3 regions of the Leclercia sp. S52 genome follow, and region 1 is predicted to be linked to each of the others. Evidence: predicted binding sites of a transcription regulator. Region 1 holds the regulator's gene; each other region holds the start of a gene.

Region 1 (10,568 bases):
TGCGCGCTTCGTCTTCGACAGCGCGGGCGATCGCTTTCGAGGCCAGCAGCTTGTTAAACAGATCCTGACGAGCCGGCAGACGCGGGCCTACCGCGGCCAGACGCTGACGGGCAAAGTGCATGCGCGCCACGCGTGCCAGCTTCTGGGCGATGGTCTTATCCGTACCGTGCTCATCGGCCATGCGGCGCAGTGAGACTGACGGCGAGAAACGCACAAAGCTGTCGCGGCCCAGCCAGTTGACGGCGAAAAATTTCTGCACCCCGTTGAGCATGCGCAACGGCGGGTTTTCCTCGCCTTTATCGCGCCCCGGACGGCGGCCAAACATCACCGACACCGGCACCATCTGCACGTCAAGCAGCGGGTTGCTGCGGTGCAGATCGAGGTAGTCATGGAACAGCTTGATCGACTCTTCTTTCGGCGTGTACCAGGTGAACACGCGAGGGCCACCGTGGATAAAGATGTAGCGCGGCAACAGGGTGCCGTCGATCTCCAGCGGCTCCAGCGGATCGGGGAGATCGTGCGCCAGGCACTGGGCGCGCAGCGTCAGCAAGTCGGCCTTCGAGTTATAAGGCAAAACGTACATAATAGGACGCGAGGTATCGAGTCCTAACTCCAGCGTCGGAACCGCCGGAATAGACTTGCTTTTTACCAGGACGCTTAATGGTAAATTAAGTAATTTGTAGTAAATTCGTGGCCAGCCAGACATAAACGATGTAAAGCCTCTGGTTAAAAATGCAATTGCGGCGCAAGGATAACAGAAAGCGCGCAAAATTTCTGTTGTTACCCGTCATACTTCCGGTGGCTGCGCCAGGCGCTTAAGCCACCGTTTCTGACGCTATTTTCGAAGAAAGGTTTCTTTTAATGGCCAATAATACCACTGGGTTAACCCGAATCATTAAAGCTGCCGGCTATTCATGGAAGGGCATCCGTGCTGCCTGGATCAATGAAGCCGCATTTCGCCAGGAGGGGGGTTGCGGTCGTCGCGGCGATTATTATTGCCTGCTGGCTGGATGTTGATCCCATCACCCGCGTATTGCTGATTGGCTCGGTGATGTTGGTGATGATAGTCGAAATTCTGAACAGTGCGATCGAGGCGGTAGTCGACCGCATCGGCACTGATTTTCACGAGCTGTCGGGCCGGGCCAAAGATATGGGCTCTGCCGCAGTGCTGATGGCGATTATGGTTGCGTTGTTTACCTGGGTCACGCTGCTTTGGGGACATTTACGATAAGCCTTCAGAAACCGAACAAGTCTCTGGTTTTTTATGCGGTTTGTGGTTCCAAAATCACCTTTAGCTGTATATACTCACAGCATAACTGTATATACACCCAGGGGGGCGGAATGAAAGCGTTAACGACCAGGCAGCAAGAGGTGTTTGATCTCATTCGGGATCATATCGGCCAGACGGGTATGCCGCCGACGCGTGCAGAAATCGCGCAGCGTCTTGGCTTCCGTTCTCCAAATGCCGCCGAAGAGCACCTTAAGGCACTGGCGCGCAAGGGTGTGCTTGAGATTGTCTCCGGTGCGTCTCGTGGTATTCGCCTGCTGGTTGAAGCCGAAGAGGGCCTGCCGCTCGTCGGTCGCGTCGCTGCCGGGGAACCGCTGCTGGCGCAACAGCACATTGAAGGCCACTATCAGGTCGATCCAGGCATGTTCAAACCGAGCGCAGATTTTCTGCTGCGTGTAAGCGGTATGTCGATGAAAGACATCGGTATTCTGGACGGCGATCTGCTGGCGGTGCATAAAACGCAGGACGTGCGTAACGGTCAGGTCGTAGTGGCGCGCATAGATGATGAAGTCACCGTTAAGCGCCTGAAAAAGCAGGGCAACACCGTGCAGCTGCTGCCGGAAAACAGCGAGTTTTCCCCGATAGTTGTCGACCTGCGTGAAAATAACTTCTCCATCGAAGGCCTGGCGGTTGGCGTCATCCGCAACGGTGAATGGTTATAACTGATTTCTGACAAACTGCGGCGCTGCCGCAGTTTGCTTTTCCTGCCTCTGGCGAACATTTTCATGTCTCTCCTGACTGCTTCAGACAAGGCGTTGTGGCGTCTTGCACTTCCCATGATCGTCTCCAATATCAGCGTCCCTCTGCTTGGGCTGGTGGACACGGCAGTAATTGGTCATCTTGATTCGCCCGTCTATCTGGGCGGTGTCGCCATCGGCGCGACGGCAACCAGCTTCCTGTTTATGCTGCTGCTCTTTTTGCGCATGAGCACCACCGGGCTTACCGCCCAGGCCTATGGCGCAAAGGATCCGCTGCGTCTGGCCCGCGCGCTGGTGCAGCCGCTGATCCTGGCTCTGGGTGCCGGGCTGCTGATTGTGCTGTTGCGCACGCCGCTTATCGATCTGGCGCTGCATATCGTCGGCGGCAGCGAGGCCGTTCTCCATCAGGCGCGGCGCTTCCTTGAGATCCGCTGGCTCAGCGCCCCGGCTTCGCTGGCTAACCTGGTGCTGCTCGGCTGGCTGCTGGGCGTGCAGTACGCCCGGGCGCCGGTGATCCTGCTGGTGGTGGGCAACCTGCTCAATATCGTGCTGGATCTGTGGCTGGTGATGGGCCTGCAGATGAACGTGCAGGGGGCCGCGCTGGCAACCGCTATCGCAGAGTACGCCACCCTGTTAATCGGCCTGTGGATGGTCTGGCGGGTGCTGGCCCTGCGCGGTATTTCGCTGGCGCTGCTGAAAGCGAGCTGGCGGGGCAACATCCGCAAGCTGCTGGCCCTCAATCGCGACATCATGCTGCGCTCGCTGCTGCTGCAACTCTGCTTCGGGGCGCTGACGGTGATGGGCGCGCGGCTGGGGCCGGAAATTATCGCCGTCAATGCCGTGCTGATGACCCTGCTGACCTTTACCGCCTATGCGCTGGATGGTTTCGCCTATGCGGTTGAGGCGCACTCCGGGCAGGCATACGGCGCACGGGAAAGCGGCCAGCTGCGGGAAGTGTGGCGGGCGGCCTGCCGACAGTCCGGTCTGGTGGCGCTGGCCTTTGCGCTCGTCTATGCCCTTGCAGGAGACAGGATCATTGCCCTGCTGACCTCGCTGCCTGAACTGCGCGCGCTGGCGAGCCACTATCTTATCTGGCAGGTGGTCCTGCCGGTGGTGGGCGTCTGGTGCTATTTGCTGGATGGCATGTTTATCGGCGCAACCCGTGGGGCAGAGATGCGCAACAGCATGGCCGTGGCGGCCGCCGGATTTGGCCTGACGCTGTTCACCCTCCCGTGGCTGGGTAACCACGGCCTGTGGCTGGCCCTGAGCGTGTTCCTGGCCCTGCGGGGGCTCTCTCTGGCCTGGATCTGGCACCGTCACTGGCGCAACGGCAGCTGGTTTTCATAGCGGCTTCGCCTGGCTGAATGGTAAAAGATTCCGAATAACAAACCTAACGCCGCAGGGTTATCTATAATAATTATCACGTCCAGCACGAAACGTATTTCAGGACGAACTTAACCTTAACGACCGAACGAAGAGGAATCGATGATGAATAAAGACCAAGTCGGCGGTAACTGGAAGCAATTCAAAGGTAAAGTAAAAGAACAGTGGGGCGATCTGACTGATGACGATATGACCGTCATTGAAGGTAAACGTGACCAGCTGGTGGGTAAAATCCAGGAACGCTATGGTTATGAGAAAGACCAGGCAGAGAAAGAAGTTGGTGACTGGGAAACCCGTAACAACTATCGCTGGTAATTAACCTATACCCGCAGGTACACGGATGTACGCCCAGGGCGACCTTTCAGGTCGCCCGTTTTTTTGCCCTCAGCGCGGCTTTTTCTTTAGCTGGATAGAGTGATCGTGCTGACAATCTTCCTGATGGCGGCAGGCTTCCACTTCCACACAGTTGCGGCACAGTCCGTGCGCTTCAATCACGTTGTGGCGCAGGGCAAAGCCCATCTTCGCCGCCAGGCTATGCATGATATCTTCCACCCCTTCCGCGCCTTCTTCCTTCACGCTGCCGCAGCGGTCACAGATGAACATCGCTGAGGTGTGGGTAGGCTGATCGAACAGATGGCACAGCACGTAGCTGTTGGTCGATTCCACTTTATGCACAAAGCCCTGCTCAAGTAAGAAATCGAGCGCCCGATAGACGGTAGGCGGCTTGGCCTGCGGCTCGCTCTCGCGCAGCAGGTCGAGCAGGTCATAGGCGCTGATGGCCCCGTTTTGCAGGCTCAGCAGACGCAACACTTCAAGGCGCTGCGGAGTCAGGCGCACATTGCGTTGCGCGCACAGCTTTTCGGCTTGCGCTAACAGTGCCTGCATTGTGGTCGTTTCCATTTTGCACCTCGAATGACGTGGAATAACAAACCGCCAGTTTACCATGTTCTGGCCTAAACGCCGAGATCCCGCGGGTATGCTACCCTGACGAAAAACCACAGGAGATGGAAAGATGAAAAGACCTGACTGCATTCGACACTGGCGTGAAGTAGAAGGCGCCGACGACTCTACCTACCCTGACAGCACAGAGCATTTCTCCATTGGCGCACCGCTGGCCCGTGCGCTGGGACTGGGCCGCCTCGGTATCCACCATGAACGCCTGCCACCCGGGCGTCGCACCTCCTATCCTCATGCCGAAAGCGATGAAGAGGAGTTTATCTTTGTGCTCGAAGGTTATCCCGAAGCCTGGATCAACGGTTATTTATGGAAGCTGGAACCGGGGGACAGCGTCGGTTTTCCTGCCGGGACGGGCGTTTGCCACACCTTTATTAATAATACCAGTGAAGAAGTGCGGTTATTAGTGGTGGGTGAAGCGAATAAAAAACATAACCGAATTTATTATCCGCTAAATGCTGTATATGCCGCGACGCGCGAAGATCGCTGGATAGATCATCCGCCGCAATTTTTTGGACCGCATGACGGAAAACCAGGGCAAAAGTAATTTCTTGTTCTATACATATTAAAGAAATAAGGAAATCAATAACTTAATCTAATACTAAAGTTTAGATAAATTCGGCTCCTCATACTTTTTTCACAAAGGACGTATGCCCCTGCGCGGTATTTAGCCGCCGGGGTTTATTCACCCACAATAAGTCAGGTGTCCTGTGAAAATTAAATTCAAAATTTCTGTGGCGGGAATTGCCACCGCTTTCCTTTTGCCTAATCATGCTGGAGCAGCAAATACCTGGACGGAAGCACGCGGCGATGCAATGGGTGGAACGGGCGTTGCGTCGGCGCATTATAGCAGCGGGGTGCTGATCAACCCGGCCCTGCTGGCAAAATCGAAAGCAGAAGACGACGTCGCCATTATATTCCCCTCGGTGGGGGCGCAAATCAGCGATAAAGACAATCTGCAGGACAAGATCGATGAAATCAGCGATGAGATCAGCGCCGATCGGGAGATGATCGACGATCTGACCGTGGCGAGGATCCTGGCCGATCCGCAGGGGACGCTCAGCGATCTTCAGGGCGCCGCAGGCAATCTGGCCGATCAGCTGGAGTTCCTCGAGGGCAAAACCGCGCACGGTAACGCCGGGGCAGGGATAGCCGTCAGTATCCCGGGCTCGGGGCTGTCGCTGGCGTTTGTCGCTAAGGCCAATGCCCACGCGCGCATCAGCTCGGAGATCGATCAGCAGGATATCGATTTTCTGCGCAGACTACAGGGCAACGCAGGGATGACCAACCAGATGGCGCTGGGGGCGGCCCGGAACGGCAGCGACGTCATTACCCGTAACCTCAACTCCGTTGCCATGGGCAGGGCGGCGATCGTCTCCGACTACGGCGTGGCGGTTGCCCGTCAGTTTGAGTTCAACGGCCTGCCGGTATCGGTCGGCGTAACGCCAAAACTGCAACAAACCTGGCTCTACAACTACACCACCTCCATCTATACCTACGACAGCGGCGATTTTAACAGCAGTCGTAACCGCAATGACGATACCAGTTTTAACGTCGATGTCGGCGTCGCGGTCGACTTTGGTGAAAACTGGACGGTCGGCCTGAGCGGGCAGAACCTGTTCTCACGGGATATTGATACCAACGATATCCGCATTCTCAACGGGCGTACCGGGCAGGAGGTGAGCTATCAGGACACGTACCAGATCCGCCCTCTGGTCACGGCGGGGGTGGCCTGGCACACCGGCCTGCTCACCCTCAGCGCCGATGGCGATCTGACCGAAACCCGGGGCTTCAAAAGCGAAGAGAACGCCCAGTATGTCGGGGTGGGGGCAGAGGTATCCCTGCTGGGCTGGCTGGCGGTACGCGGCGGCTTTCGCGGGGACGTGAAGGGCAACGACAGTAACGTCGTTACCGGCGGTCTCGGCTTCGCTCCCTTTAATACCGTGCATATCGATTTAACCGGCATTTACGGCGAGGATGAAACCTGGGGTGCCGGGGCGCAGTTCAGCGTCACCTTCTGAGGGGATCCGGAGGCGCTCTGCCTCCGGCGAATATGTGCTATAGTAGCGCCCCATTTTCAGCAGATGCTTAAAACTTCGCCATGTCGTCAGAAAATTCGTCCCTCTATCCTGCTCATCGTTTTTCCATCGCGCCGATGCTCGACTGGACAGACAGACACTGCCGCTACTTCCTGCGCCTGCTGTCGCGCCATACCCTGCTCTATACCGAGATGGTGACCACCGGGGCGATTATTCATGGCAAGGGCGACTATCTCGCCTTCAGCGAAGAGGAGCATCCGGTGGCGTTGCAGCTCGGCGGCAGCGATCCGGCCGCGCTGGCGCACTGTGCGAAGCTGGCAGAGGCGCGCGGCTACGACGAGATTAACCTCAACGTCGGCTGCCCGTCCGACCGCGTGCAGAACGGCATGTTTGGTGCCTGCCTGATGGGCAATGCGCAGCTGGTGGCCGACTGCGTGAAAGCGATGCGCGATGTGGTCTCCATTCCGGTGACGGTCAAAACCCGTATCGGGATAGACGATCAGGACAGCTACGAATTCCTCTGTGACTTCATCGGCACGGTGGCCGGGAAGGGCGAGTGCGAGATGTTTATCATCCATGCCCGTAAAGCCTGGCTCTCTGGCCTGAGCCCGAAAGAGAACCGGGAGATCCCGCCTCTGGATTACCCGCGCGTTTATCAGCTGAAGCGCGATTTCCCGCAGCTGACCATGTCGATCAACGGCGGCATCAAGTCTCTTGACGAGGCCAAAGCGCATTTACAGCATATGGACGGCGTGATGGTGGGCCGCGAGGCGTACCAGAATCCGGGTGTGCTGGCGGCAGTGGATCGCGAAATCTTTGGTATGGATAGCGCCGATCGCGATCCGGTGGCGGTGGTGCGGGCGATGTATCCCTACATTGAGCGCGAGCTGAGCAACGGCACTTATCTGGGCCACGTGACCCGCCACATGCTGGGTCTGTTCCAGGGGATCCCGGGCGCGCGCCAGTGGCGGCGTTACCTGAGTGAAAACGCCCATAAAGCGGGTGCCGATATCGAGGTGCTGGAGCAGGCGCTACGTCTGGTAGCAGACAAGCGATAATTTTCACCAAAAGTTCGTCAAATTCACCACGCCCGGCAGCCTGTTGCCGGGCGTTTTGTTTTTATCTCAAGGAGTTACGTTTTGGCACGGATCTTGTAAAGGTCATAGCAGCGTATCGTTGTGATGCATTCGGGAGAGAGCCATGCTGGAACTACTTTTTGTGATTGGATTTTTTGTCATGCTGTTGGTAACCGGCGTCTCGCTGCTGGGGATTATTGCCGCGCTGGTGGTCGCCACCGTGGTGATGTTTATCGGCGGCTTGTTTGCCCTGATGCTGAAACTGCTGCCGTGGTTGCTGCTGGCCGTGGCGGTGGTGTGGGCGATACGGGCGATTAAATCGCCAAAAATCCCACGCTATCAGCGCAATAACCGCTTTCGTTACTAAGGTATTGAGCGGTTCGTCACATCCTTGCAACTTTTACGGCAGCATTGCTTAGAACAGAATAGGATTTAGTTATCGAATCTGTCACTATTGCCGCCGTTAAAGAATTCATCGCGCTGTACCCTACATACAGCCGAACTAAAAAAAGAAAAGAAAAGGGCTTCCTACGGGAAGCCCAATTTCTTTTTAGGGGATCAGTAAACTTGACCCCTGTGTCGCCCGACTCTCCAGCACTTCATGCGCGCGTTGCGCGTCACTCAGCGGATACTTCTGCGCCTCCGCCACATCCACCTTAATCACGCCGCTGGCAATCAACGAGAACAGCTCGTTACTGGCCTCAACCAGTTCGTCATGATTGGTGATGTAACCCTGCAGCGAAGGGCGGGTGGCGAACAGCGAGCCTTTCTGGTTAAGAATGCCCAGATTGACGCCGGTCACCGGGCCGGAGGCGTTGCCGAAGCTGACCATCAGGCCACGGCGTTGCAGACAGTCCAGCGAGGCTTCCCAGGTATCTTTGCCCACCGAGTCATAGACCACGCGTACCTTTTTACCGCCGGTGATCTCTTTCACCCGCTCAACGATGCTCTCTTCGCGGTAGTTGATCACCTGCCAGGCGCCCGCCTGCAGCGCGCGCTGCGCCTTTTGCGCATTCCCGACGGTGCCGATCAGCTTGGCCCCCAGCGCTTTTGCCCACTGGCAGGCAATCAGCCCGACGCCGCCTGCGGCCGCGTGGAACAGAAACTGTTCGTCAGGTTTGATCTCATAGGTTTTGCGCAACAGATAAAAGACCGTCAGCCCTTTCAGGAAGGAGGCGGCGGCCTGCTCAAAGGAGATGGCGTCGGGCAGGATGGCAGCTTTATCCGCCGGGACGTTGTGGATCGAGCTGTAGGCGCCGAGGGCGGATTGCGCATACACCACGCGGTCGCCCTCCTTTATATGCTTAACGGCGCTGCCCACTTTGATCACCACCCCGGCCGCCTCTGTGCCCAGCCCGCTTGGCAGGGCCGGGGGCGGATAGAGGCCACCGCGGATATAGGTGTCGATATAGTTAATGCCAATGGCTTTGTTTTCGACCTGGACTTCGTTATCGCCAGGCGCGGTGGGCGTGAACTCTACCGCCCTGAGAACGTCCGGGCCGCCGTGCTTATGAAATTCAATACGCGTTGCCATGCTCCCTCCATTAGACTTAGAAAATATGGTAATCTTTCGACCCACTCTCTATCTCGGTAACTCCATTCACTATGGCAGGAAACAAACCCTTCAACAAACAGACTGAACCCCGTGAACGCGATCCGCAGTTAGCCGGGTTAAAAGTCCCGCCGCACTCGATTGAAGCGGAACAGTCGGTGTTGGGCGGTTTAATGCTGGATAACGAGCGCTGGGACGACGTTGCCGAGCGCGTTGTCACCGACGATTTCTATACCCGCCCGCACCGCCATATCTTTACCGAGATGGCGCGTCTGCAGGAATCCGGTAGCCCCATCGACCTGATCACGCTCGCGGAATCGCTGGAGCGTCAGGGGCAGCTGGAAACCGTGGGCGGCTTCGCTTATCTGGCCGAGTTATCGAAAAACACCCCAAGTGCGGCGAACATTAGCGCTTACGCCGATATCGTTCGCGAACGTGCGGTGGTGCGCGACATGATCTCTGTCGCCAACGAGATCGCCGAAGCGGGTTTCGATCCTCAGGGGCGTAACAGCGACGAACTGCTCGACCTGGCCGAGTCCCGGGTGTTTAAAATCGCCGAAAGCCGCGCCAATAAAGACGAAGGGCCGAAAAACATTGCCGAGGTGCTGGATGCCACCGTCTCGCGTATTGAGCAGCTATTCCAGCAGCCGCACGACGGGGTCACCGGCGTTAACACCGGCTATGACGATCTGAACAAAAAGACCGCCGGTCTGCAGCCGTCGGATCTGATCATCGTCGCCGCGCGTCCGTCGATGGGTAAAACGACGTTTGCGATGAACCTGGTCGAAAATGCGGCGATGTTGCAGGATAAACCGGTTCTTATCTTCAGCCTGGAGATGCCCTCCGAGCAGATTATGATGCGTTCTCTGGCCTCGCTGTCGCGTGTGGATCAGACCCGCATTCGTACCGGCCAGCTGGACGACGAGGACTGGGCGCGGATCTCCGGCACCATGGGTATTCTGCTGGAAAAACGGAACATCTATATCGATGACTCCTCCGGCCTGACGCCGACGGAAGTGCGTTCCCGCGCGCGCCGAATTGCCCGTGAGCATGGCGGCATTGGCCTGATCATGATCGACTACCTCCAGCTGATGCGCGTCCCGTCACTGTCGGATAACCGTACCCTGGAAATTGCCGAAATCTCCCGCTCGCTGAAAGCGCTGGCGAAAGAGCTGCAGGTGCCGGTGGTGGCGCTGTCGCAGCTTAACCGCTCCCTGGAGCAGCGCGCCGACAAGCGCCCGGTCAACTCCGACCTGCGTGAATCCGGCTCCATCGAGCAGGATGCCGACCTGATCATGTTCATCTACCGCGATGAGGTCTATCACGAGAACAGCGACCTGAAAGGGATCGCAGAAATTATTATCGGTAAGCAGCGTAACGGCCCTATCGGTACGGTGCGTCTGACCTTTAACGGACAGTGGTCGCGTTTCGACAACTATGCCGGTCCTCAATATGATGATGAGTAATTTCTAAGGAATTCAAATGCAAGCGGCAACTGTAGTGATTAACCGCCGCGCTCTGCGACACAACCTGCAACGCCTGCGTGAACTGGCTCCCGCCAGCAAACTGGTTGCAGTC
Region 2 (10,568 bases), 1.4 Mb from region 1:
GCCAGGGTTGGCAGCTGCGCGCGTTCACAGACGGCATGTACCCACTGGAGCCATTGCAGCATATCTTCGGCGTCCGCGATCTGCGTGCTGTCTTCAAACTCGCTGTATACCACCTGGTCGGCCAGCTCGGGTTCCATCTCTTGGAAATCGGCCAGCGCTTCGCGATCGCCAATCAGCACCACTTTCAGGGAGAGCGGCATAGAAGGCACGGCGACCGGAAGAGGGCGTGACTCATCATAGGCTACCCAGTCAAAGCGCTGCTGGCTGACGCTGTTTTTCAGGCGCATCCACAGCAGAGGCTGGGCCAGAAGCGTGCGCAGGGAGATGAGCAACACGCCGCCGTTGGCCTGATGAACCAGGCCGGGATGCAGGGTCAGCTCGCCGTTAAACTGGCGCAGGCAGCCAAACAGCTGTTCTGCTTCTGTCCAGCCCGCCGGGACAATGTTGCCTGTGACCGCAAAACGGCCATCGGGTACGGTTGCCGGTTCAAAGGTAACAGTACGGCCGTCAATGCTGTACTCACCCCCAAAGACCGTCCCGGTTTCTGGTTGCAGCTGCCGCATGGCATCCGCCAGAAGACTCAGGTACTCCGCTTCGTCTGGCGCTTTCAACAACATGAATGGTGAGGTTGCCCACGGGCTTAACACCTGCTCCAGTGCGTAATGCAAGCGGGGCTGTGTGTCGCTGAGGATATATTCGTGTTCTTTCGCGAGATCTGGCTGTGCAAACAGTTCCTGATAGCTATCGGTATCCGGAACCAGGTCACGCCATGCAAGTTTCGTAATGGTCAAAGTTGATGTTTTTTAGTCAGAAGTAAAACGATGGAGTATACCGTAAGGCGCAGGCTCTGCCCATGAGGGAATGGGCGTTTCCGGAGATGAATGCATCGCCGCGTATCACAGGATATGATTTCTTTTCAGCAGATTGCCAAAAAACTGATATTCTGAACACAGTTACACGGTCACACTGAGATCGCGATGAAATACCAACAACTGGAAAATCTCGAAAGCGGCTGGAAATGGAAGTATCTGGTCAAAAAACACCGTGAAGGGGAATTGATCACGTGCTACCTCGAAGCCAGTGCTGCAAAAGAAGCTGTAGATTTATTGCTGACCCTCGAAAACGAACCCATTCTGGTCAACGGCTGGATAGATAAACACATCAATCCGGCGCTACTGAACCGCATGAAGCAGACCATCCGCGCGCGGCGAAAACGGCATTTTAATGCTGAGCACCAGCATACCCGGAAGAAGTCGATCGATCTGGAGTTTATGGTCTGGCAACGTCTGGCCGGGCTTGCCCAGCGCCGCGGAAAAACCTTGTCAGAGACCATCGTGCAGCTGATTGAAGATGCGGAACATAAAGAGAAGTACGCCAGTCAGATGTCCACCCTGAAAACCGATTTGCAGGCGCTGCTTTCCGGTAAGAAGTAGTGTTTTACTTTTCTTCAGACAATAAAAAACCCCGCAACATGGCGGGGTTTTTTTATAAGACGATAACTTATGCCGCTGGCTGAGTTACAACGTCTTTGATGCCTTTAACTTCGATCTCTACGCGACGATCTGGTGCCAGGCAGTCGATCAGTGCAGCGCGAGCTTTCACGTTGTCACAGGTAGAACCGGTAACTGGGTTAGATTCGCCCATACCACGTGGGGAGATCTTGTTAGCCGGGATACCTTTAGAGATCAGGTAGTCAACAACGGACTGAGCACGTTTCTCGGACAGACCCTGGTTGTAAGCGTCAGAACCGATACGGTCGGTGTAGCCCAGAACCACTACGGAACCATCTTTAGGATCCAGGTTGCTCAGCTGGGTGTACAGCTGATCCAGTGCCTGCTGACCTTCTGGTTTCAGGGTTGCTTTGTTGAAGTTGAACAGAACGTCAGACTTCAGAGTGAAGTGCTTGGTCTGTACTTCTGGAGCTGGTGCTGGAGCTGGAGCAACGATTGGCGCTGCTTCTTCCTGCTGGCCGAAACGGTAGGAAACACCTACGCTCAGCATGCCGTTGTCTGGACGAACACCAACGGTGTTGCCGTCGCCGATGTTGTTAACCCACTGGTATTCCAGACGGGTAGCAACGTCACGGGTCATTGCCCACTCAACGCCACCTGCGAATACTGGAGATACGCCAGTGTCGTGGTCGTCGCCAGCGATGCTGTTGCTGGAGTCTGCACGCCATACCATGCCGCCCAGACGGGTGTAGATGTCTACAGCGTCATTTACTGGGTAGCCCAGTTTAGCAGTCAGCTGAACGCCCTGTGCTTTGAAAGCACCGTTAACGTTGTCGCCTTTGTAAGGCATGCGGCCCAGCCAGTCGTAGCCCATTTCGAAGCCAACGTACGGGTTAACCTGATAACCACCGAACGCGCCTGCGCCCAGCTGGCTTTCGTGAGTTGGGCCGTCGTTGTTCAGAGCGTCGTTATACCAGCCAGTGTCATGGAACTGAGACCAGCCCAGTTTAGCACCTGCATACCAGGTATTATCTTTCGGAGCGGCCTGCGCTACGGTAGCGAAACCTGCCAGTGCCACTGCAATCGCGATAGCTGTCTTTTTCATTTTTTGCGCCTCGTTATCATCCAAAAATCGCCATGAGAATCTCAATGAGAGTCACGGTTAAATCCTTCACCGGGGGGCGGGGACAAAGAGTAAAGCTACCGATATCTTCGGTTTAGGCCGAGCACCCCTGGCGATGTAAAGTCTACAACGTACCTGAAAACTTACAAGTGTGAACTCCGTCAGGCATATGAAAAAAAAGTTTTGTATACACAATATTTAACATTTATGGCGAAGATTTAGGCGTGCTAAACTGGAGGAAGCCGCGGCAGACAAGACTTGTCGCGGCTTTTAGAAAGGGAACCAATGGCGTACAGCGCTTGCAAAAAAAATTCCAGGAAAACTCTTATTTTTACTTAATGATACAAATTCGAGTGAATTTTTAGCCCAGAAAGGTGTCCGTTGCCCAGAGCATTCATTCGAACAGGACGCATAATAAAGCCCAGTGCGTTACCTTCTTCGGCCGCTTCGGCCAGGCGATGTTGTTCCGTTTCGGTTAATTCTTCCGTAAACCAGCCAATCACCACGCTGTAATTCCCGGTACGCAGGGCCCTCACCATCGATTCTACAGTATGGCAGGGATCCATCTGGCTCACCTGCATCACTTTAGTCAGCGGTAAACCTGCGGATTGTACCCATTCACGGCTCAATTTCTGCTGCGGCGTCAGCCACAGCTGCCAGCGATCCTGCTGACCAAGCTGCTGTAACAGGGGCAGCAATAACAGCTGCGTCATCATGGGCTGGTCTTCACGGTAAAGCACTTCACTAATCAGCCCGGTGGACATGTACGCAGCAGCGGAACTCCGTGCACTTTTGCCAGCGGAAGAAGAGAAAGTTGTTGAACGGTTTGCATAGCCTGAAGAGTACATAATCAATCCAGCCCTGTAGTTACTGTATGGATATACAGTAACCCCTGTACGTCTAAAGATCAACCTCATTTTCGGAAAGCTCCTCGCAAATTTGGTTTGTTATTCAGACCGATTGAAAAATCATCTTGCCGTTCGATCATAACTTACCTATTTTTTGGCTAACGGATCCGTTAACAAACGACTTTACTATTACTGCATGATTTAAAAGGGAAATATCATGAAAAAGTTATCCTATGAGCGGATCTATCAATCTACGAAATATCTTTCATCACTCGGTGATGTTGAGCATCGGGCCCTGTTCGGCGGATACACCCTGGCGGTGGATGATGCGGTCTTTGCGATGGTCTCAGAGGGGGAGTTATACCTGCGCGCCTGTGAAGAGAGCGCACAGTACTGCGTCAAAAATGCCTCCTCTTACTTAACGCTGGTGAAGCGGGGGCGCGCGGTATTGCTGAACTATTACCGTGTCGATGAGGCGCTCTGGCAGGATCGGGATAAGCTCCTGCAGCTCTCCTCATTTGCCCTCGAAGCCGCGCGGCGGGAGCGCCGCGAGCGGTACAAGCGCGACAGGCTGAAAGATTTACCCAATCTCACCTTTCAGCTTGAGATCCTGCTAAACGAGGCGGGCATCAGCAACGAAGAGGCGTTACGCACCCTCGGCGCCGAGAAGTGCTGGCTGAAGATCAGGGAACTTAACAAGCACCTGAGCTACAAGGTGCTGTTTGCGCTGGAAGGGGCAATCGTCGGTCTGCACGAGGCGGCGCTCCCGGAGAACAGACGCCGGGAGCTGGTGGAGTGGTACAAAAGGCTGCCGGTGGATAACAGCACTCACTCTGGCAGTTGATTAACGTGCTGCTGTAAACGACAAATTTCTGGCAGCAACGCGATAAGCAGACCGATTTGCTGCAGCACCAGCGGCGCTTTGCTCTCGGCACCCGGTTCAATATGCGAAATGCGTTGCGCCAGTTCGGTCAGAGCCTGCTGAACCCGAGGTTCATCCGCCGGGCGTTGATGCAGCGCATCATCTACATAGCAAACGGCATCATCAAGCAATGCCAGGATGGCTGGGCTGGTCAGCCGCTCGCGGTGCGCACCCAACGCCGAAATGTAGCTGGTAAAGGTGTGGTTCAGGCACAACAGACGGAACGCAACCTCGCGCGTTTCCGCTGTCGCCCGCGGTTCCGTGGACATGTTTGAGACTACCGACGCCAGTTCCGCGTCGCGGTTATAGGCATCACGCCGGGCAATGCGATACGCCAGGCGATTATCGCGGCCCTGATGATACTGCTCAAGGATGGCATCCAGATACCGGCAGTTGGCATTCATCGCCTGATCCAGCACGCGCGGCAGATTACGGAAGCGCCAGTCTGGCCAGATAAAGCTTACTGCGGCCCAGGCAATGGCGCAGCCAATCAGGGTATCGATGACGCGCGGTAGCGCCACTTCAAAGCCTTCCCCGAGCAGGTTGAAACAGAGCAACACCAGCAGGGTAATAAACATGGTGGCATGCGCGTACTGAACATTGCGAAACGCAAAAAACAGCACCCCGGTGATCACAATCAAGATCAGCTGGCCTTCCAGGGAGGGAACGAAGTAGAGGATGGGCAGCCCGATGGCGACCCCGACCAGCGTACCGATAATACGCAGCGCCAGCCGGTGGCGGGTGGCATTGTAGTTCGGCTGACAGACAAACAGGCTGGTCAGCAAAATCCAGTAGCCGTGATTAAGCCCGGTTATCTGTATAAAGGCATAGCCAATACAAAGTACTAGCGACATCCTCACCGCATGGCGGAACAGCGCTGATTCCGGTGAAAAGTTGCGGCTTAAGCGCAGCCACATATCGCTGAAACCGTGCAGGCTATCGTCGGCAAGCTGGTTCTCCACATCATTGCGGGGCATAGCCAGCGCCTGCTCGGATTCGATGGTGGCGAGCTGGGCGTCAATGGCGCGCAGGTTGTTCAGCAGAAAACCCAGCGCTTTCATCTGTTCTGCTGAGGTCCCGCTGGCCTGGACGCGATCGAGCGCCGCATCCAGGTGCGTGAAGGCCCGCTCAAACCGTGGATCGTGCTGATAGGGGGTGCGCAGCAGGATAGATCGTGACAGCTGATGGCAGGCCTGCGACTGCATGGAGAGCAGGCGCTGGAAGCGAAACATCACGTCGCTGTAGCGAAACTTCTCGCGCAGATCGGCGTACTGAATATGCGAGGAGCTGGCGCGCTCGTGAATATCCTGCGCCACAAAGTAGTAGTGCAGGGTGCGGCGGGTGCCGCGCTGACCGCGATCGCCGCGCAACCGGGTAAGCAGCGAGGCTTTAGTCTGGTTCAGCGTGGTCACCAGCTGGCCGTTCGCCAGCGCCAGATCGTACAGCGGCGCCTGGCCATCGCCTTCAATGTCCGGGTCAAAGAGCCGGGACTTGAGCTCCAGATAGTGCGCCAGCTGCTCATAGCTGCGGGCCAGATTGTCCTGCAAGGGGCGAATGGGGAAAATCAGGTGTCCGGCCAGGGTAAGCAGGTTATACCAGACAGCCCCCAGCAACAGCAGAACCGGCTGCTGATACCACTGGTCGTAAAGCGACACCCCCAGCATGGTATAGATAGCAATCAGCAGCGCGCCAAAGGCAATGGTGGCGTAGCGCTGTCCCAGCCCGCCCAGCAGGATGAATACGCTGGTGGAGAGCATCAGGCCGATGGCGAACAGCCACGGCCAGGGGAAAAGCAGCTCTACCGACGCCGAGGCGATAAAAAAGCAGATCAGCGTGATCACCAGATTGCGCAGCCGACCGGCGAGACGGTCATCCAGATCGGCCAGCGCACCGGCCACGACGCCCAGCGTCAGCGGAATGGTGAGCTTCACGTCGCCCAGCCACCAGGGCAGGGCGGTGCTGCCGCACAGGGCAATAAAGATCCTGACGTTATACAGCCAGGCGCTGTTGAGGGTGTAGCGGCGAAGCAGCGGGCTTAGCATGAGCGCTCGGGATCCTTGTTACGGAAAACGACGGCGGGCGTTGGCTTCCCGGGCGGCGCGGGCCACTTCTACCGGAACGACCCGGCGTCCGACAGGCCACAGGGCAATGGCGGCAATTTTGAAATTGGCGATCCCGACCGGGATACCAATAAGCGTAATGCACTGGGCGATCCCCGCCGCAATGTGCATGACACACAGCCACCAGCCGAAGAAGATCAGCCACAGGATGTTGAGCAGTGTTCCGCCGGTGTTCATCAGCGCGTTTTTGCTGCCAGGCTCCAGCTCATCCACGTGGACCGCTTCATTACCGTACGGAACCAGCGACAGTTTGGTGATCTCCCAGCAGGAACGGGTCAGCGGCAGGGTGAAGATCAGCACCACGCTGATCAGCGTTGCCAGCAGCCAGGCGAGCGTGGTGGCAAAACCACCGAGGACAAAATTCAAAATATTCAGAACGGTACGCATAAAACCTCAATTCTTTCCGTAATGTTGAAGCCCTGCTGATTGTAACGTTTTTTTGCGCTGGAGCACCTGAAAACTGGCAGTTAAACTATCAGGCAATTACTCACGTTGTGGATCGGGCTGGACATGGAACTGAAAGCAACTTCGTTAGGCAAGCGCCTGGCACAACATCCGTACGACAAAGTCGTTCTGCTCAACGCCGGGGTGAAAGTCTCAGGTGAACGCCACGAATACCTCATTCCCTTCAATCAGCTGCTGGCGATTCACTGCAAGCGCGGCCTGGTCTGGGGCGAGCTGGAGTTTGTCCTGCCGGAAGAGAAAGTGGTGCGGCTGCACGGTACGGAGTGGGCGGAAACCCAGCGTTTTCACCATCATCTGAACACGCTCTGGCAGCAATGGAGTGCTGAAATGAGTGAGGTGGCGGCGCAGGTGCTGCAAAACGCGCTGAATGACATCGCCACCAGCAACGCGCAAAACAGCTGGATGACGCGGGATAAAACGCAGGGCCTGCAGCAAAAGATTAACCAGGCGATCCAGGCCCTTCCGCTGTCGGTTTCACGTCTGGAGGAGTTCGATAACTGCCGGGACGCCTGGCGTCAGTGCCGGGCCTGGCTGGAGGATATTGACCAGAGCCGGCTGGCGCATAACCAGGCGTGGACCACCGCCATGCTCAGCCAGTATGCTGACTTTTTTTGCCGGTATTGAGTCTTCCCCTTTGAATCCGGCCCAGGCCCGGGCGGTGGTTAACGGTGAGCAGTCGCTGCTGGTGCTGGCGGGAGCCGGCAGCGGTAAAACCTCGGTGCTGGTGGCGCGGGCGGGCTGGCTGCTGACCCGCAATGAAGCCGTTCCCGAGCAAATCTTACTCCTGGCCTTTGGCCGTAAGGCAGCCCAGGAGATGGATGAGCGGATCGAGGCGCGGCTGCACACCCGCGACATTACCGCCAGAACCTTCCACTCCCTGGCCCTGCACATCATCCAGCAGGGGAGCAAAAAGGTGCCGGTCGTCAGCAAGCTTGAGAATGACACCGTGGCGCGGCAACAGATTTTTATCGAGGCCTGGAAACAGCAGTGCAGTGAGAAAAAAGCGCAGGCCAAGGGCTGGCGTCAGTGGCTCGAAGAGGAGCTTGACTGGAGCGTACCGGAAGGCAGTTTCTGGCAAAACGAGAAGCTGGCGCGTCGGCTGGCTCCGCGGCTCGATCGCTGGGTAAGCCTGATGCGGATGCACGGCGGCGCGCAGGCCGAGATGATTGCCGGTGCGCCCGAAGAGGTCCGGGCCCTGTTCTCAAAACGGGTGAAGTTAATGGCCCCGCTGTTAAAAGCGTGGAAAACCGCCCTCAAGGAAGAAAATGCCGTCGATTTTTCCGGGTTGATCCATCAGGCGATCGTGATCCTCGAGAAAGGCCGCTTTATCAGCCCCTGGAAGCACATCCTGGTGGACGAGTTTCAGGATATCTCCCCCCAGCGCGCGGCGCTGCTGGCAGCGCTGCGGGCGCAGAATAAGCACACCACCCTCTTTGCCGTGGGGGATGACTGGCAGGCGATCTACCGCTTTAGCGGCGCGCAACTGTCACTGACCACGGCGTTTCATCACTACTTTGGCGAGGGCGATCGCTGCGATCTCGACACCACCTACCGCTTCAATAACCGGATCGGTGAGATCGCCAACCGGTTTATCCAGCAGAACCCGCACCAGCTGGCAAAACCGCTGAACAGCCTGTCGGCAGGCGATAAAAAAGCGGTCACGCTGCTGGCTGAAGATCAGCTCGATGCCCTGCTGGATAAACTGAGCGGTTACGCCAGGCCGGAAGAGCGCATTCTGGTGCTGGCGCGCTATCACCACCTCAAGCCCGCCAGCCTGGAGAAAGCCGCGACCCGCTGGCCGAAACTGCAGCTCGATTTTTTGACCATTCACGCCAGCAAGGGGCAGCAGGCAGATTACGTCATTGTGGTGGGGTTGCAGGAAGGGAGCGATGGTTTCCCGGCACCTGCGCGTGAATCGGTGATGGAGCAAGCGCTGCTACCTGAGGTGGAAGATTTTCCCGATGCCGAGGAGCGGCGGTTGTTGTACGTGGCGATAACCCGCGCCCGTCACCGCGTCTGGCTGCTGTTTAACAAAGAGCAGCCTTCACGCTTTGTGGACATGTTGAAAGAGATTGATGTGCCGGTGGCGCGAAAACCGTAGCGATAATTTGCCCGGCGGCGCTTCGCTTGCGCGGGCCTACGGGTTGTGCGGTTTGTGGTTTTTGTAGGCCGGGTAAGGCGAAGCCGCCACCCGGCAGGGCCACTATTTCAGACGTTCAGCCAGATAGCGCTGATAATCCGGGATTAAAATCTCCACCTGGTCGTTGAACTGCGGAGAGGCAATGATAAAGTCCGCCGTCGACAGGTTGGTGGCGACCGGAATGTTCCAGACCGTCGCCAGACGCAGCAGCGCTTTAACATCCGGATCGTGCGGTACGGCATTCAGGGGATCCCAGAAGAAGATCAGCACATCAATCTTGCCTTCCGAAATCAGCGCGCCCACCTGCTGGTCGCCGCCCATCGGGCCGCTCAGCAACGCATTAACCTGAAGCCCGGTTTCGCGATGGATCAGATTACCGGTGGTCCCGGTGGCTGACAGCTGGTGTTTTTCCAGCAGGGATTTGTGACGCTGAACCCAGTTGAGCAGCATCTGTTTGCAGTGATCGTGCGCCACCAGCGCGATATGTTTGCGGTCCGGCAGTGTGCGGGTTGTGAGTTCCATAATCTCTATCCGTTAGTTAACTGGTTACAGATTACTGGAAGCACCTGACGCTGCAAGGGAAAGGGATAAAAAATGCGGCTCAGGACGAGGGTTGTTGCTTCGCCCACTGCAGAAAACGGCTGCGGGTTTCGGGATCGGCCTGGGCAAACCAGTATTTGAGCCGCTGCTCCGTCAGATTCTGGGACTGCGGCGGCGGCATATCCAGCTCCGACACGCCGGATAGCAGGGTACTGTCATCGGCCATGGTGGTGGAGAACTGCGGTATCGAGGCGCTCTGACCGGCTTTGTTATAACGCTCGGTATCGTACTCGTAGTTCACGCCGGTCGGCGTATCGGTGATCGCCAGAATATCCAGCTTCACCGGGATCGGGGTCGCATCGCCATCCAGCAGTTCAATATGCGGTGAACGATCAAAAAGTTGCGACTCTTTTTCTGTTTCCAGCCGGGGAAGGCTAAAATTAACCTGACTGATGCGCTGGGTGTTGAAGCTGGCGACCAGGGGAGGGGAGATATAGACCCGTTCTTCATGGTTGCCGATGCGAATGGTCTTCTCTACCCGAAACACAATCTGATGCGGGCCGTTATCCAGCTCAATGCTGTCCGCACCGCGCAGCAGGGAACTGGAGACTTTTTTTCCGTCCAGCACCAGCAGGTCGATGTCCGTAGAGAGCCGCAGCGTTGTGGCAAAAACGCAAACCGGCATGAGCAGCGCAAACAGACTCCAGGCAATGCCGGTTTTCATAAAAAGCCCTCTTAAAAGACGCGCATCGCGAAGAATGTATCAAATTTTTTCTTCAAACATATTTACTAACATATAGACATTATCTGGCCATTTGCCCTCATGCAGACGTATGGGATGGCCGGTTGCTCATACTGCCTTGATATTGATGTTGAACACGCCAGGAGGAAGTTCATGAAACAGAACGATATAGCTGAAATCCTTTCCACCACTCGAACGATTGCGCTGGTGGGAGCAA
Region 3 (10,568 bases), 1.9 Mb from region 1:
GTTTTGCGCGACGCTGTCATCGCACCCGACGAGCAACACGGAGGCGAACATCGCCCCCAGTGCGCTCAGATGAAAGTTACCCCAGGTTTTTTGCAGGCTCATTATTTTTATTCCGGTAATTGTAGCCGCCGGGCAAGACGCAGGGGAGGCGCTGCGCTACTTCCTTTGTCCGGTGGCTGGCTTAAGGCCATTTGTGTCGTTCATCGCCACAAAACTGTAACAGTTGCGAATACACTATTCCCGGCGATTGTAGGAAGGCGCTTAATTAAGTGCAAGAATAATTGTTGCACTTAATGTGCTATTTGAGTCGATGTTAAAACACCCGTTTCGCTCAGGGATTTAAATGCAATAATAAAATTTGCAATTAACCGAAAAACGCGCCACCTTTAAATGCAACAGATAAAGATACTTTTATACAGGCAGCGTGAGGATAACCAGATGAACACTGGCGCATTTATGCATGATTTACTCGACTGGATCGACAACAACCTGGATAGCCGTCTGGATATTGAGTCCGTTGCCAGGCGTTCCGGCTACTCAAAATGGCACCTCCAGCGTCTGTTTAAGGAACATACTGGCTATCCCCTCGCTGGGTACATTCGCGCGCAAAAGCTGCAAAAATCGGTTGAGCGCTTAACCCACAGCGACGAGCCGATTTTAAACGTGGCGATCGCGCTGGGCTTTGACTCCCAGCAGTCCTTCAACCGCAGCTTTAAGCGTCAGTATGGTCAGGCGCCTGGGGCATGGCGGCGGAGTATGGGTGGCCCGGAAACACAGCAGCTATGCCAGTAATGCATATTTTGCTGCAACGTCGATCTGTAGCCGCAACACTGTGTATAAACAAGGTGCAGCGAGGTGCACGATGGCTGTTGCAAAGCGGAATGCAGATAAGTCAGGGTTAGGGTAGTAGCTATAATAAGGCATCCTCTTTATGCAGAAAATATAACCACCGATGAGTTCCTACGCTCAGGGAGGTAGCGCTGACGGAGGTAGGAATACCGTGCATAAAGAAAACGGCCAGCCTTACGGCTGCTCCGCCAGCGCCACCGTGATTTTAACGGGATAAGCGCTGTGGCGACAAAAAATATCGCTTTATGCCAACGGGTTCCTACGCCCGATTGCGGATGTGCCGCAACGCAGTGACTTTACGACCCTGAGGATATGAAGAAAAGCGTTAACCATGAATTACATAGGGTTACTTTGAGGTTTGCGAGAGGCCTTCCAGAAAGGACTGCCGGGGGCGCTTCGCTTGCCTGTCCTGTGAAACCAGGTTTCTCAACCACTCATCCATTCTCAGCGAATACATCAGGCTTGGAGGTGCATCTTCAACGTCATAAATCTCTTTGACGTATCTCAGTCCTGCTTTCTCAAGAACGTTCTGCGACGTCAGATGGTTTGCTCTGACAACGGCTGAAATCTCGGTCAGCTTAATATCATTAAATCCATATTTTATCGCGCCTCTGGCAAACTCTGTGGCCAGGCCCTTCCCCCAGGCATCTGTGGAAAAGCGATATCCAAGATTATTAATAACAATATCTTTATAACAACGAACAGTCAGCCCACCGAATCCGATGACTTTTTCAGACTGTTCGATAAGTGATATAGCCCAGTTTCCAAACCCTTGCGTGTCCCAATGGACAAGCCAGCGATTCAGAACCGTTTTTGCATAATCAATGTTCGGATAAGGCCCGGCAGGATTAAAAGTGTTCGTGGCGGGATCGCCATAAATTTTGAAAAGGTCGTCTACATCTTCTGAAGTGACAGGCCGAAGATACAATCGATTTGTTTGAACGCGCAAGTTTATCTCCAGAGGTATCAGATCTAAGAGAGATTTTATCTCTTATTAAAGCACATCACGCCTTGTGTTCTTCTGAAAGCCGCTGAATATCATCACACAGCGCCTGTAACTCGTTGATCAGCCTTGCCACGTGGAACCCATCGCACACGGAATGATGCACCTGAACGGCGAGAGGCAACAGTACTTTCCCCTGCTGGTCATAGTATTTCCCCAGCGTGAACATCGGGGAGAAAAAGTTCTGCATGTTAGCGACGTTAATATCAAAACTGGTAAAACTTACCCAGGGAATACCCGAGACGAAAAAGATATTTTCCGGAGACTCACCCTTCGGCCAATAAGCAAGGTCATCACCATGGCGTGAAACGTCTTCTGAATAAACGTTCTGGAAGTGGTGAATATCGCCATCGTACTCACTCCAGATACAGGAAAACGTCTCCGTTTCATTATGGAAAACGGTATAGCTTGGATACACTTCATCCCAAATAACCAGTTCATCGTTTTTCATCGCCATACGAAATTCCGTATGACTGTTTACGATTTTAGAAATAAGGAAAATGATGGTTGGATAAAATTTCCAGCCAGCCTGCTTAATATGTTTTAGCAGCGCGGTAATATCTAATTGCACAGTTTGGTTAAATGTACTTTGAGCAAATGACTGAAACACCTCAAAGTGCTCCCTCCTTGCCCAACGCGATAAATCAACAGGGGTATACTCTGGCGTTATTTTTTTCATTTTTAACCTTAGGGTAGCAAACGCGTTTGTGAGAGTAGCGCATCCTGATACAGGAGGAAAGAAAATGCCGTCGGGTTTCCGCTGCTCCCTCGATTAAGACCTTACTGTCCCCTCCTAAAAAACCCCATCAAATTCATGCCATTACATTAACATTTTTTAACACTAACTGTTTACATTGTAATGATTATTCATATCATCCTGATAATCACTATCACCTTAGCAGGTGATGTTCTTGCGGTACGGGGCATCTACGCCACCGAGACCTTTAAAAATCAGGACGATCACAATAATGAAACCGCGTTACCTCTGGGCTTTAAATCATTGTTTATTAATGATGTTATCCGCCAATGCCTCGGCTGAAACTCAAAAAGAAGAGTCGCTGGTGGTCTCTGCCAGCCGAACGAATCACTCCATTACCGACATGGCACAGACCACCTGGGTCATTGAACAAGCTGAAATCGAACAGCAGGTTCAGGGCGGTAAAGAGCTGAAAGAGGTGCTGGCACAGCTGATTCCCGGGATGGATGTCAGCAGCCAGGGGCGTACCAATTACGGGATGAATATGCGTGGTCGTTCGATGATGGTGATGGTCGACGGCGTGCGGTTAAACTCCTCGCGCAGCGACAGCCGCCAGCTGGATTCTATCGATCCGTTCAATATCTCCCGCATTGAAGTCATCTCCGGCGCAACCTCCCTTTACGGCGGGGGCAGTACCGGCGGCTTAATCAACATCGTCACTAAAAAGGGCCAGCCGGAAACGGAAGTCGAGTTCCAGACAGGCATGAAAACGGGCTTCAACAGCCATAACGACAATGACGAGAACGTCGCGGCAGCGGTCAGCGGCGGTAACGACAACGCATCAGGGCGCCTGTCAGTGGCGTATCAGCGCTTTGGCGGCTGGTACGACGGCAATGGCGACGAGGTGATCGTTGATAATACCCAGACCGGATTGCAATACTCCGACCGCCTGGACGTGATGGGCACCGGCACGCTGAATATCGACGATAATCAGCAGCTGCAGGTCACCACGCAGTATTACAAAAGTGAATCCGACGGTAAGCACGGCCTCTTTCTTGGCGAAAACTTCTCGGCGGTGACCGGTTCCGGCAATGCCTACAACAAAAACAACCTCGACTCCGACCGTATTCCGGGCACCGAACGCCACCTGATCAACCTGCAATACGCCAACACCGATTTCTGGGGCCAGGATCTGCTCGCCCAGATTTACTACCGTGACGAGAGCCTGACGTTTTATCCCTTCCCTACCCTTTCCGGCGGCCGGGTCACCAGCATTGGTGCATCACAGCAAAAAACCGATTTCTACGGCGGCAAGCTGACCCTTAACAGTAAACCGCTGGACGATTTGACGCTGACGTGGGGTGTCGATGCCGAGCATGAAACCTTCGACGCCAATCAGCAATTTTTCGACCTGAATAAAGCAGCGGCCAGCGGCGGCATGAAGCTGGATAACGCCTATAACGTCGGGCGCTATCCGGGCTACAGCATCACCAACCTCGCTCCCTTCCTGCAGTCCAGCTACGACTTCTCCGCCATCACCCTGAGCGGCGGTGTGCGCTATCAGTACACGGAAAACAAGGTCGACGACTTTATTGGTTACGCCCAACAGCAGGGTATCGCCACGGGCAGAGCCACCTCGGCAGACGCCGTGCCGGGCGGAAAAACCGACTACAACAACCTGCTGTTTAACGCCGGTATTCTGGGCCATCTGACCGAACGCCAGCAGCTGTGGTTTAACTTCTCCCAGGGCTTTGAGATCCCGGATCTGGCGAAATATTACGGCTCCGGCACCTATCAGCTGGTGAACGGCCATTATCGTCTGGTCAACAGCGTTAACGTTAATGACTCAAAACTCGACGGGATTAAAGTTGATGCGTTCGAGCTGGGCTGGCGCTACACCGGGGATAACCTGCGCACGCAGATCGCCGGATACTATTCGCTTTCCGACAAAACCATCAACATCAATAAAAGCGACATGACCATCAACGTCGAAGATGACGAGCGTCGCATCTACGGTGTTGAGGGTCAGGTGGATTATTTCTTCACCGACAGCGCGTGGAGCACCGGCACCAACTTCAACCTCATCAAATCAGAAACCCGCGTCGACGGAAAATGGGAGAAGCTGACGGTAGACAGCGCCAGCCCGTCCAAGATGAGCGCATGGGTCACCTGGGCCCCGGGCGACTGGACCTTGCGTCTGCAAAGTACGCAGACGTTTGATTTGTCTGACGAAGCCGGTAAGCACATTGATGGCTATAACACCGCTGACTTCATCGGCAGTTACCTTCTGCCGGTGGGCAAGCTGAGCTTTAGCGTCGAAAACCTGCTGGATGAAGACTACACCACCGCATGGGGACAGCGGGCACCGGGTCTTTACAGCCCAACCTACGGCGCTGAGAACCTCTATACCTACAAAGGTCGCGGTCGTACCTTCGGCCTGAACTACTCGGTCCTGTTCTGATCGTCGCTTCTGCCGCCTGCATAGCGGGCGGCAGTTGACAGATGTCATTGCCCCGGTAAGAATGCTGTACATTAAAACAGTATTTAAGGGTGTGTGATGTTCGTTGAACTGGTTTATGACAAAAGAAATGTGGCAGGACTTCCCGGCGCAAGGGAGATCATTCTGGCTGAATTGACCACCCGTGTGCACCGTATCTTTCCGGATGCCGAGGTGAAGGTTAAGCCGATGCAGGCCAACGGCCTGAACAGCGATGCCAGCAAAAGCGATCGTGAGAAGCTTAACCGCATGCTGGAGGAGATGTTTGACGAGGCCGATATGTGGCTGGTTGCGGAGTAAGTTTTATAGACCCGGAGACCGCTTCGTGCCAGAAGCAGACGTGTTAAAAATCAGAGTCTATAATCCAGAACGCCTGCAAAAGGGTTCCGCTTTGAGGTTTCCGACATGACGAGCTTTCATCAATTGACTGCCACCAGCCTGCGTGGCGAGCGCATCTCTATGGCCGACTATGCCGGTAAGGTGGTTCTGGTGGTGAATACTGCCAGCCATTGTGGCTTCACGCCGCAGTACGCGGGCCTTGAAATGCTCTACAAAAAGTACGCCGAACAGGGGCTGGTGGTGCTGGGTTTCCCCTGCAACCAGTTCGGCAAGCAGGAACCCGGTGACGCCGACGCGATTGCCCGGACCTGTCACATCAACTACGGCGTGAGCTTCCCGATGTTCGAGAAAGTGGAGGTTAACGGCACGGCTACGCACCCGGTGTTTCGTTACCTGAAACACGAATTGCCCGGCATTCTGGGTGGGCGGATCAAGTGGAACTTCACTAAATTCCTGATTGGACGCGACGGCAAACCGCTCAAGCGTTTTGCACCGATCTCGACCCCAGAGAAAATAGAAGCCTCTGTCCTTGCGGCACTGCAAATATAAGTATTTCTGTCATTTAAACTATTCATGTAGTGCATACCGGTCAGGAGCTGCGGGAAGCTGCTCCCCGATCGCAGGACATGTCAGCACATTTTGGCTGCAACACAAACGCGGAACTGCTATACTGTATATAATTACAGTATAGGGGGTGCATAATGGCTGTTGAAACAAAATTTGTTGTCGTAAGAAAAGGTGAAGAGAAAATGACATTTGCCAGTAAGAAAGAGGCTGACGCTCACGACAAACTGCTCGACCTGGCGGAAGCATTCACCGACTGGCTGTTGCAAAGCGGAATGCAGATGGACGAAACGCAGGCTGAGAATCTTGGGCTGTATCTTGCCGAGCAGAAAGAGGCCGTTCAGCATATCCTGCGTACCAGCAAGCTCCCTGAGCTTAATGCCGTCACTGCAACAGATGAAAAAGAGTCAGATGCGGCTGGCAGTAAAAAAATCAGAGCCGTTAAAGCTGCCTGATCGCCAGAACGCATCATCACCGATCCTGTCGCCGCAAGCGGGAAACCGCTCGCGGCTTTTTTGTTGTAGGGCCTGGTCTCCACGCTTCGTTCACTCCGGACACTGACGCTCCAGCCATTGCCCGACGACGGGCCATAATTTCTCCTCACATCGCGCCCGAAAAAAGCCCATATGGCCAATAGCCTTAAGACCAAAATCGGCGTGCCGTATGTCGCGGCGTTCGATTTTTGCGTTTTGTACGGGCGCCATCAGCCGCGCTATGGCTTCAGGGTTAGCCCAGGGGTCGTCATCAAAACCCATCACCAGCACGGGTAACGTTACCTCACTTGCCCGCTGGCGTGCATCCCAGTCAGGATCGTCGTAGAAATAACCCGGCATTGCGCTCCAGCGCCCCCACTGAAGCATCACTGGCGCCGGTAAATCTTCGCCCAGCCCCAGACGCCGGGCCGGCATGTATCCGAAAATACGACAAAGAACCGGGGCCAGCACACGCAATAAGCACCACACCCGCACCTTTTCTGTCGTTTGTTTTATTGTGCTCGTTACACCGGCGTGTGAGGCCACAATGACCGCGGCCTGCAGGGCGCGGGTGGCAGTCGAAAGCAGAACGGCGTGCCCTCCTACGCTGTGCCCTACCGCCAGCAGGCTAAGTTCCGGGAAACGCGCTTTAGCCCAGGCTGTTATGCATCCGACGTCCTGCTCTATCCAGTCTGACATTGAGACGCTGTAGCTACGGACCATCCCCGATTTCGAAAGACCCGTGCCACGATAATCATAAGTGAGGACACTGAACCCCCCTGTTGAAAAGGTACTCTGCGAATCCTTTATAAAAGGCCTGCACAACCGCCGTTGCGGGGTGAAGGATAACCATCGCTTTGGCATCGCTTCTTTCCCAGAGCGTGGCAGCCAGAAATCCGCCTTCCTTTACGGGTATTATTATTGAATTCATTCGTTGAGCCTTCTTTATGTGGTCATACCAGTTACATTCAATCTAGCTTTTACTCCCGCATCTGGCGATTTTTTTCTGCTGCTCCACCTGCCCGGCCTACAACACATCCTCAGATTTTCAGGGTATCGATCACCGCTCTCAGGGCCGGTGACACGTTGCGATGGGGATAATAGAGGAACAGCCCGTCCATCCGCAGGCTGTAGCGCTGCAACACACGGATCAGGGTCCCGCGCTCCAGATCGTCCGCCACCAGCTCAACCGGCACGTAGGCCAGCCCCAGACCCAGCCGGGCGGCTTCGGCTTCCATATAGCTGTCGGACATGGCCCACTGCCCCTCGGGGCGATGAGTGATGCTTTTGCCGTCCTGAATCAGCTCCCAGTGATAGAGGCTGCCGTCGGCAAACTGGTAGGCAATGCAGGGATGGGCGGCTAAATCCGCTGGCGTCTGGGGAAAACCGTAGCGTCGCAAATGGTCGGGAGTACCGACTACCGCCATCTCCATGTGCGGCGTAATGCGTACCGCGACCATCCCCTGACCGACCTCCGGCCCCAGCCGGATGCCGGCATCGAACCGCTCGGCGATGATGTCGACGAAGCGGCTCTCATTCATCAGCTCCAGCCGGATATCCGGATAGCGTTGTTTAAATATCGCCAGCTTCGGCAGGAGACATTTCTCGATGGCGTGCTGGCTGGCATTGATGCGCACCGTGCCGGAAGGCGTCTCGCGGTAATGCGCCAGAGTGGCAAGCCCGGTATCCAGGGCATCAAACCCGGACTCGGTAGTCTGGTAGAGCTGCTCCCCCGCCTGGGTCAATGAGAGCCTGCGGGTGGTACGCACCAGCAGCTGTACGCCCAGCCGCTCTTCCAGATCGCGTACCGAACGGCTAATCCCCGACTGGGCCAGCCCCAGCCGCTGCGCGGCGGCGGTGAAGCTGCCCTCCCGCGCCACCTGCATAAAAAGGTACAGCTCGTTATAGTTTTCCCGCTTCGCCATCAGGTTATCCTCATCAATTCATAACAATATGATATGAATCTTAGCAACTTTCGGCCCCTAATCAGCACTATTTCTGCTAACTATACTGGTCTCCACACAACAACACAGCCCGGTGCCTTTTATGAAAACGTTCACCCGAAAACTGACAGCTGCCATACCTGCGATGCTGCTGTGCGCATCCTTAAGTGGAGTAACAACAATGAGTTATGCAGATACCACCAATCCAAACGCGCCCGTTTCGATGATCGCGAAGTGGGATAAGACTTTCGCCGAGAGCGACAAGGTCGATCACCGCAAGGTCTCCTTCCCGAACCGCTACGGGATCACCTTAGTGGCCGATCTTTATCTGCCTAAAGACCGGGGCGACCGCAAGCTGGCGGCGATTGCGATCGGCGGGCCGTTTGGCGCGGTCAAAGAGCAGTCCAGCGGCCTGTATGCCCAGACCCTGGCTGAACAAGGGTTTGTGACCCTGGCGTTCGACCCCTCTTACACCGGCGAAAGCGGTGGCCAGCCGCGTAACGTCGCCTCGCCAGATATCAACACCGAGGACTTTAGCGCGGCGGTAGATTTCCTGGGATTACAGAAAGAGGTGGATCGCAACCGTATCGGCATTCTCGGCATCTGCGGCTGGGGCGGAATGGCGCTGAACGCGGCGTCCATGGATACCCGCGTCAAAGCGGTCGCCACCAGCGTGATGTACGACATGAGCCGGGCGATGGGTCACGGCGTGGGCGATGGCAAAGACCGCTACTCTGCGGCCGATCGCCATGCCGTCCTGCAATATCTTAACGAGCAGCGCTGGAAGGATGCCGAAAGCGGCACCTTCGCCCACGGCGGCCACGATATTAATGTCGACCAGAACGGCAAAGTAAGCGCGGCTGAGCGTATTCTGCCGGAGGCGCTGCCTGCGGATCCGCATCCGGTGCTGAAAGAGTTCTTCGATTACTACCGGGTGCCGCGCGGTTTCCATGAGCGTTCGGTGAACTCCACCGGCGCATGGACCGCGACTATGCCGCTGTCGTTTATGAATATGCCGCTGCTGAGCTACGCCAAAGAGATCGGCATCCCGACGCTGATCGTCACTGGTGAAAAGGCGCACTCACGCTATTTCGCTGAAGATGCCTACAAAGCCGTCGGCAGCAAACAGAAAGAGCTGGTAATTGTCCCGGGCGCTAACCATGTCGATCTGTACGACAACGTCGCCGGTAAAATCCCGTTTGCGCAGTTCGGGCAGTTCTTCAAAACCAACCTGAAATAACTCTATCCGCCACCTGTTCCTGGCAGGTGGCGTGTTTTTCCCCTTCGTGAAATCTGACTATGTCCACACTGAGCCAATCCACACAGAGTAACGAACACGCGTACTGGGGCGGTATATTCGCCATGACCCTGTGCGTATTTGTCCTGATTGCATCGGAGTTTATGCCGGTCAGTCTGCTGACCCCCATTGCCGGCGATCTGGGCGTCACCGAGGGGCTGGCCGGCCAGGGGATTGCCATCTCCGGCGCGCTGGCGGTCCTGACCAGCCTGAGCCTGTCCCATATTGCCGGGAATATGAATCGTAAAACCCTCCTGCTGGGCATGACGGTGTTGATGGCAGCATCAGGGCTGATTATTGCTTTTGCGTCCAGCTACCTGGTCTATATGGCCGGACGCGCCCTGATTGGCATTGCCATCGGCGGTTTCTGGTCGATGTCCGCGGCGACGGCCATTCGCCTGGTGCCGCAGCATCAGGTCGCCCGCGCGCTGGCAATTTTCAACGGCGGTAACGCCCTGGCGACGGTGGTCGCCGCCCCGCTCGGTAGCTATCTCGGAGCCACCATCGGCTGGCGCGGAGCCTTCCTGTGCCTGGTCCCGGTGGCGATCGCAGCGTTTATCTGGCAGTGGTATAGCCTGCCCGACATGAAGGGGAACAATCGTCAGACTTCCCGCGGGACCGTCTTTCGCCTGTTCCGTCTGCCTGTAGTTTCCGTCGGTCTGCTGGCCTGCGGTCTGTTCTTTATGGGTCAGTTTGCGCTGTTCACCTACGTGCGCCCGTTCCTGGAGACCGTGACTCACGTCAGCGCCTCGGGTTTATCGTTGATCCTGCTCACCATCGGCACGGCGGGGTTTGTGGGTACGCTAATCGTTGCCCTGTTCCTGAATGCCCGATTTTACCTGACGTTAATGGCCATTCCACTCCTGATGGCGGCCATCGCCGGGTTGTTGATCCTGATCGGACACA

What was found. Region 1 encodes LexA, which represses DNA repair genes until DNA is damaged. Its sites were predicted from a motif close to TNCTGTATGTACATACAGNA; they were not measured.
Region 2: a site for LexA is predicted at 3,443-3,462, ahead of sulA (SOS-induced cell division inhibitor SulA). Genes of this name have one in related genera too.
Region 3: a site for LexA is predicted at 6,054-6,073, ahead of AAHB66_RS10455 (YebG family protein). Genes of this name have one in related genera too.

The regions. Positions count from the first base shown of each region.
Region 1 covers NZ_CP152474.1:279,771-290,338, forward strand. The annotation lists gene plsB (glycerol-3-phosphate 1-O-acyltransferase PlsB) at 1-706, opposite strand, end outside; partial or broken gene AAHB66_RS01280 (diacylglycerol kinase) at 862-1,231, shown strand; gene lexA (transcriptional repressor LexA) at 1,342-1,950, shown strand; gene dinF (MATE family efflux transporter DinF) at 2,014-3,333, shown strand; gene AAHB66_RS01295 (CsbD family protein) at 3,475-3,684, shown strand; gene zur (zinc uptake transcriptional repressor Zur) at 3,754-4,269, opposite strand; gene AAHB66_RS01305 (cupin domain-containing protein) at 4,382-4,870, shown strand; gene AAHB66_RS01310 (conjugal transfer protein TraF) at 5,034-6,344, shown strand; gene dusA (tRNA dihydrouridine(20/20a) synthase DusA) at 6,425-7,420, shown strand; gene pspG (envelope stress response protein PspG) at 7,563-7,805, shown strand; gene AAHB66_RS01325 (quinone oxidoreductase) at 7,989-8,972, opposite strand; gene dnaB (replicative DNA helicase) at 9,044-10,456, shown strand; gene alr (alanine racemase) at 10,473-10,568, shown strand, end outside.
Region 2 covers NZ_CP152474.1:1,675,459-1,686,026, forward strand. The annotation lists gene AAHB66_RS07870 (Lon protease family protein) at 1-791, opposite strand, end outside; gene matP (macrodomain Ter protein MatP) at 978-1,433, shown strand; gene ompA (porin OmpA) at 1,501-2,556, opposite strand; gene sulA (SOS-induced cell division inhibitor SulA) at 2,910-3,422, opposite strand; gene AAHB66_RS07890 (TfoX/Sxy family DNA transformation protein) at 3,640-4,266, shown strand; gene yccS (YccS family putative transporter) at 4,251-6,386, opposite strand; gene AAHB66_RS07900 (YccF domain-containing protein) at 6,405-6,851, opposite strand; partial or broken gene helD (DNA helicase IV) at 6,975-9,030, shown strand; gene mgsA (methylglyoxal synthase) at 9,133-9,591, opposite strand; gene AAHB66_RS07915 (DUF2057 family protein) at 9,671-10,333, opposite strand; gene AAHB66_RS07920 (CoA-binding protein) at 10,505-10,568, shown strand, end outside.
Region 3 covers NZ_CP152474.1:2,166,982-2,177,549, reverse strand. The annotation lists gene AAHB66_RS10490 (efflux RND transporter periplasmic adaptor subunit) at 1-102, opposite strand, end outside; gene AAHB66_RS10485 (helix-turn-helix domain-containing protein) at 439-792, shown strand; gene AAHB66_RS10480 (GNAT family N-acetyltransferase) at 1,196-1,798, opposite strand; gene catA (type A chloramphenicol O-acetyltransferase) at 1,854-2,531, opposite strand; gene AAHB66_RS10470 (TonB-dependent siderophore receptor) at 2,821-5,010, shown strand; gene AAHB66_RS10465 (DinI family protein) at 5,107-5,346, shown strand; gene AAHB66_RS10460 (glutathione peroxidase) at 5,452-5,934, shown strand; gene AAHB66_RS10455 (YebG family protein) at 6,087-6,404, shown strand; partial or broken gene AAHB66_RS10450 (alpha/beta fold hydrolase) at 6,495-7,353, opposite strand; gene AAHB66_RS10445 (LysR family transcriptional regulator) at 7,463-8,347, opposite strand; gene AAHB66_RS10440 (alpha/beta hydrolase) at 8,469-9,605, shown strand; gene AAHB66_RS10435 (MFS transporter) at 9,665-10,568, shown strand, end outside.